2 regions of the Streptococcus sp. 20925_1_44 genome follow, and region 1 is predicted to be linked to the other one. Evidence: predicted binding sites of a transcription regulator. Region 1 holds the regulator's gene; the other holds the start of a gene.
What was found. Region 1 encodes CtsR, which represses protease genes until heat stress. Its sites were predicted from a motif close to TTGGTCAAAAAAGGTCAAANA; they were not measured.
Positions count from the first base shown of each region.

Region 1 (3,420 bases):
TTTCGGGCATAAGCTCTTTCTTCTAGACGAGGCCTTTAGCGCTTTGGATGAGATGACTAAGATGGAACTTCATGCCTGGTATCTTGATATTCATAAACAGCTAGGCCTGACGACCTTAATTATCACGCATAGTATAGAGGAGGCCCTCAATCTCAGTGATCGAATCTACATCCTAAAAAATAGGCCGGGCCAGATTGTTTCTGAAGTCAAACTTGATTGGTCTGAAGGCGAAGACAAGGAAGTTCAAAAAATTGCCTACAAACGCCAGATTTTAGCGGAATTGGGATTAAATAATTAGAAATGAAGAGAGTTGGTGAAGTTTATACTTTGCCAGCTCTCTTTTGTCTATAAATGGAAATCCTGATAGATAAAAAGTGATATAATTGACGTATGGTGATGTGATGAAAAAAGAAGAAATTAAAAAGTATTTAGACACAGATATTGAATTCAATGTTAATGGCCGAGGTGCTTGTTTCTTATCCAGCATTTGTGTAGTTGGATATGATTATGAAGGCCAGCAGTTTGATACAATTGATCAAGCTATGGAAGCTAAAGTTTTTGACGGGAAAAGTTTAGTTGATATATGGGATGAAATTTTTCCACAAGTATCATAAAATCAAAATATGGTCACATTTTATTTCAATAGATGATGGAAAGGCCCTAAATAATGTTAAATAATGAACTAAATGACTACAGCAAACAAGACCCATTCGATGAAATAGATGAACCCATTTTTTCGAAGTCTAATCTTGAAGGGTACAGTGATTTTTACAAAGATAGTGAAGATTCAAAAGTTTGGTGGATTGATAAGATAGGTGTTATAGGAGAGTTTCTGTTCAGCTTTGATAAGAAAAAAATTTATAACCTTTTTCTTGACTATCCTCACAATATGACTGAAGAAGAGGTTAAAACTTTTGATAGCGAAAATCCGTTTTGGAGAGATTTTTTCTCGGATAGAAAGTTGTAAAATATTTGTTTAGATTAGGGATTTTTATTTTGCTTTCAAGGCCCTTTTAGGGCTCTTTTTGTAGACTTTTTTAGGAACTTTCAAGAAAAACTAAGGCGATTTAATGCCTAATTATTTTTAAAGAAACTCAGTATAGCCTTAAAAATTTGACTTATAGAGTCTTAAATGATAGTATAGTCAAAGATAGTCAAAGTTTAAGAAGGAGGTAGCAAGCTATGAAATTTAAAAATACATCGGACCATATTGAAGCTTATATCAAGGCGATTTTAGAACAATCTGGTATCGTCGAATTGCAACGAAGTCAGCTAGCGGATACCTTTCAAGTCGTACCTAGCCAGATCAACTATGTGATTAAGACTCGTTTTACAGAGAGTAGAGGATATCTAGTTGAGAGTAAACGTGGTGGTGGAGGCTATATTCGTATTGGTCGAATTGAATTCTCTAACCATCATGATATGCTCCGCGATTTGTTGTATTCAGTGGGTGATGAGGTGAACCAAGTCATCTTTGAAGATGTCTTAAGACTCTTAGTCGAACAAGAACTCATGACCCGCCAAGAGATGAATCTATTATTAGCTATGGGGACAGACCGAATTCTAGGTGAGGAAGCTAATTATATTCGTGCCAATATGCTTCGTCAGTTGTTGCATGAAGTAGATAGAAAAGGAAAATAAAACGACATGAAATATTCAAAAGCATTGAGAGAATGCATCGATAGCGCCTTTTTGGTAGCGAGTCGCTTTGATGCAGATTACCTAGAGTCTTGGCATTTGCTGATTGCCATGGCCAATCATAGCTACAGTGTTGCTGGAGCAACTTTAAATGAATTCCCGTATGAGATTGATCGTTTAGAGGAAGTAGCTGTAGAATTAACAGAAGTAAACTTTAACCATAAGGAAGATTATAAGGAGCTCCCATTTTCCTATCGTTTGAACGTCTTGATGTTGGAGGCGGAACATGTTGCTTCGGTTGTACATGCCAAAGCATTGGGAACAGAGCATCTTCTCTACGCTATTTTGCATGATGGCAATGCCCTAGCTACTCGCATTTTAGAAAAAGCAGGATTTTCTTATGAAGACCAGAAAGATCAAGTCAAGATTGCTGGGCTTCGTCGTAGTCTTGAAGCGCGTGCTGGTTGGACAAAGGAAGATTTGAAGGCTCTGCGTCAGCGCCACAGATCAGTAGCAGATAAGCAAAATTCTATGGCCAATATGATGGGTATGCCTCAAACTCCAAGTGGTGGTTTGGAAGATTACACTCATGATCTTACAGAGCAAGCGCGTTCTGGCAAGTTGGAACCAGTCATCGGACGTGACCAAGAAATCTCTCGTATGATTCAAATCTTGAGTCGAAAAACAAAAAACAATCCAGTTCTAGTTGGAGATGCAGGTGTTGGTAAAACAGCTCTAGCACTTGGCCTTGCACAGCGAATTGCCAACGGAAATGTGCCTGATGAAATGGCTAAGATGCGTGTCTTAGAACTTGATTTGATGAATGTGGTTGCGGGAACTCGTTTCCGTGGAGACTTTGAAGAACGTATGAACAATATCATCAAAGATATCGAGGAAGACGGTAAGGTTATCCTCTTTATCGATGAGCTTCATACCATTATGGGATCAGGAAGTGGTATTGATTCGACCTTGGATGCGGCCAATATCCTGAAACCTGCCCTAGCGCGTGGAACTCTGAGAACTGTTGGGGCAACCACTCAGGAAGAATACCAAAAACATATCGAAAAAGACGCAGCCCTTTCTCGCCGCTTTGCAAAAGTGATGATTGAGGAACCAAGTGTGGCTGATAGTATGGCTATCTTGCGTGGCTTGAAAGCAACTTATGAGAAACACCACCATGTTCAAATTACAGATGATGCAGTCGAAACAGCTGTCAAAATGGCACATCGCTATTTGACTAGTCGTCACTTGCCAGACTCAGCGATTGATCTTTTGGATGAAGCGGCAGCAACTGTCCAAAATAAATCAAAGCACGCTAAAAAAGATGAGTCAGGCTTAACACCTGCAGACAAGGCCTTGATGGATGGCAAATGGAAACAAGCAGCTCAGCTCATTTCAAAAGAACAGGAAGTTCCAGTCTATAAAGATCTAGTAAAAGAGTCTGATATTTTGACAACCTTGAGTCGCTTGTCTGGTATTCCAGTTCAAAAATTGACACAAACGGATGCCAAGAAGTATCTCAATCTTGAAACTGAACTGCATAAACGTGTTATCGGACAGGAACAAGCGGTATCAAGCATCAGTCGTGCCATTCGTCGAAATCAATCGGGTATTCGCAATAACAAACGTCCAATTGGATCCTTTATGTTCCTAGGACCAACAGGTGTTGGTAAGACAGAATTGGCCAAAGCCTTGGCAGAAGTTCTCTTTGATGACGAGTCAGCCCTCATTCGTTTTGACATGAGTGAATATATGGAGAAATTCGCAGCTAGTCGTCTCAAT
Region 1 covers NZ_JAPVZQ010000007.1:31,766-35,185, reverse strand. The annotation lists gene O3643_RS08100 (ABC transporter ATP-binding protein) at 1-298, shown strand, start outside; gene O3643_RS08095 (hypothetical protein) at 402-614, shown strand; gene O3643_RS08090 (hypothetical protein) at 668-967, shown strand; gene O3643_RS08085 (CtsR family transcriptional regulator) at 1,183-1,641, shown strand; gene O3643_RS08080 (ATP-dependent Clp protease ATP-binding subunit) at 1,648-3,420, shown strand, end outside.

Region 2 (3,420 bases), on a different contig from region 1:
TTTATCTGAAACATCAACAGTAGTTGAGAATCCTGAGATGAAGTAGATATTTGATGCGCGTTCAGCAGTTGCTTGTTGAACAAATTCTGCACCGTTAAATCCGTCACCACCGATGATTGGCTTATCAATTCCCATACCACGAGCTTGGTTTACAATCTTACCAGCTTCTGTGTAGTAACCTGGCAATACGATTGCATCAAAGTCTTTATCTTTGATTTTTGTCAAAGCTGCTTGGAAGTCTGTATCTCCTGATACAAATGTTTCGTCTGCTACGATTTCACCTTTGAATGAATCACGGAAAGATTTTGCAATACCTTTAGCGTAGTCACTTGAGTTATCTGTATACAAGACCACTTTCTTAGCGTTCAATTTGTTTGAAACGTAGTTTGAGATGATTTTTCCTTGGAAACTATCTTGGAATGTTCCGATGAAGAGGAAATCTTGACCTTTTGTCAAACCATCTTGAGTAGCACTTGGAGAAATCAATGGAACTCCAGCTTGTGTAGCATTTGCTACTGCTGCTGCAGTCGCACCTGAAGTCGCAGGTCCTACGATAGCTGCTACCTTAGATTGAGTCACAAGGTTTGTTGAAACAGAAGCAGCTTCAGCAGTTTCAGATTTGTTATCTTTGTCGACTACTTCGATTTGTTTTCCATCGATACCACCTGCTGCGTTGATTTCATCAACTGCAAGTTGAGCACCCTTTTGCTCAGAAGTACCGTAAGATGCTACAGCACCAGTTTCTTCGAAGTTGAAACCAATTTTTACAACTTTTTCATCAATTGGGTTACCAGTTGTGTTTGAAGCTCCTGACTTCACTTCCCCACAAGCTGCTAAAAGAGCTGTACTTGCAAGAGCTACAAGTGACAATGCAAATTTTTTCTTCATGTTTATCTCCTTTTAATGTTCAATTTAAATTACATGTTAAGAATATACCGAATTATCAGAAAATTGTCAACAAGTTTCTCTCACTTTTTAAATGATAACGTTTTCGCTAGTTTTATATAGGTTCCCAACGAAAGGAGTTTCCAATTCTTGAATATGACAAACTCTCACTTTCTTGATAAATTTCTCTTTTCCTAAACGATTTACCAGCTCTTCTACTTCCTCTGTTGGAACATAAAGTTGTAGGTAACGATGTTTTTTTGAGTGGTAACAAATATCACCATAATTTGCGAGTTTTTTAGCATCGCGATTATAGTATAAATAGATAATCAGACCAGACCGATTCTCTTTTTGAAACATAATTCAACTTCCTTCTTACAATCTTCCTTCTATTATATCAAAAAAAACAAGCTCAGTCGAGCTTGCTTTAGTAGTTTAATTCAACGAATTATTGGCCATAATTTCGTCAATAAAACCGTAGTCAAGAGTTTCTTGAGCGCTCATCCAGTAATCACGTTCAGCATCTTTATGAATTTGCTCAACAGATTTGCCAGAATTATCTGCTAGGATTTGCTCCAAAGTCTTACGAGTTTTAAGCAAGTGTTCAGCAGCGATGGCCATATCAGTCTGCTGAGTCCCACCACCTGTACCACCCATTGGTTGGTGAATCATGTATTCTGCATTTGGAAGCATGAAACGTTTGCCCTTTGCTCCACTTGAAGCAATAATTGTACCCATTGAGGCTGCCATCCCCATAACGATAGTTTGGACATCTGCCTTAATAAAGTTCATGGTATCAACAATCGCCAAACCAGCTGATACAGATCCACCTGGTGTATTTACATAAAGGTAAATATCTTTTGTACTATCTTGAGCATCCAAGAAAAGCAATTGGGCGATAACTGAGTTTGCCATATTGTCTTCGACTGGTCCAGTCAACATGATAATGCGGTCTTTAAGAAGACGTGAGTAAATGTCATACGAGCGTTCTCCACGACTTGTTTGTTCAATAACTACAGGAATCATTCATTTCTCCTTTTGATATCTAATTTCTTTGTTAATAGGATTATTATATATCCTTGGTCAAAAAAGGTCAAATTTTTGCTCTATCCTACTAACAGATACAAAAATTTAACCTCCTTTCAAAACTAAGACTAGGCTTTAGTCTCAATATCACTTTAGAATCTTATTTTGTTCCGAACAAGCGGTCTCCAGCATCTCCAAGACCTGGAACGATGTAACCATGTTCGTTCAAGCGTTCATCCAAAGCTGCTGTAAAGATTTCTACATCAGGGTGTGCTGCTTGAAGTGCCTTCACACCTTCTGGAGCTGATACAAGGCAGACAAACTTGATGTTTGAAGCTCCACGTTTTTTGAGGGAGTCAACAGCCAAAATCGCTGATCCACCTGTTGCAAGCATAGGATCAACTACAAAAATTTGACGTTGGTCAATATCTTCAGGTAATTTTACCAAGTATTCTACTGGTTGAAGGGTTTCTTCGTCACGGTACATACCAATGTGACCAACTTTTGCTGCTGGAACCAAACTCAATAGTCCATCAACCATACCAATACCTGCACGCAAGATTGGGACAATCGCCAATTTTTTACCAGCCAACTGTTTTTGAACTGTTTTTGTGATCGGTGTTTCGATTTCTACATCTTCAAGTGGAAGATCACGAAGCACTTCATATCCCATCAACATTGCAATCTCGTCTACTAGTTCACGAAAAGCTTTTGTAGAAGTGTCAGTGCGACGCAAGATTGATAATTTGTGTTGAATCAGTGGATGATTAATAACTTCAAGTTTTCCCATTTTCAGAATTCCTTCTTTCAATTTATTCTTCTTATTATATCAAAAAATGGTTTAAAAAGCTTTCTAAACCATTTATTTTTTTATAATTTCTAGATTAGGTGAGCCTCTTGGAGAGCTGCCTGCACTGTTTCAAGTGGTAGGTGAGTTAATTCTGTTCCCTTTTCTTGATAAAGGTGTTGGGCATAGTCATCCATACGGTATTGATTAATATAAACCACACGCTCACATCCTACCTGAAGCAATTGTTTTGTACAGTTGAGGCATGGAAAATGAGTAACGTAAGCTGTAAAGCCTTTAGGAACTCCACGCTCTGACCCTTGTAAGATAGCATTCACTTCTGCATGAAGAGTGCGGACACAGTGGCCTTCAATCACCAGACAGTCATGATCTATACAATGCTCTGTTCCTGATACAGAACCATTATAGCCTGTTGAAATAACCTTGTTATCCTTGACTAAAACAGCTCCTACCTTGGCACGTTTACAGGTTGAGCGATTGGCAATCAATAGAGCTTGAGCAGCAAAATACTCATCCCAAGCTAGTCTTTTTTCTGTCATAGCATTTCTCCTCATGTTTTATTTTTTGAAAAATGGCAGGCGTAGATCTGCGATTTTTTCAGCAGGAACCTTCATTCCATCCTTGATCCATTTAAGCAAGACCGATACGATGGCCGAACTCCAAAAAGAATGCAAGTAAGAGCTAACTCCTTTAGATTTTCC
Region 2 covers NZ_JAPVZQ010000001.1:36,760-40,179, reverse strand. The annotation lists gene O3643_RS00180 (ABC transporter substrate-binding protein) at 1-888, opposite strand, end outside; gene O3643_RS00175 (YlbG family protein) at 976-1,245, opposite strand; gene clpP (ATP-dependent Clp protease proteolytic subunit ClpP) at 1,321-1,911, opposite strand; gene upp (uracil phosphoribosyltransferase) at 2,072-2,701, opposite strand; gene O3643_RS00160 (cytidine/deoxycytidylate deaminase family protein) at 2,791-3,258, opposite strand; gene O3643_RS00155 (TetR/AcrR family transcriptional regulator) at 3,277-3,420, opposite strand, start outside.
Region 2: a site for CtsR is predicted at 1,965-1,985, ahead of clpP (ATP-dependent Clp protease proteolytic subunit ClpP). Genes of this name have one in related genera too.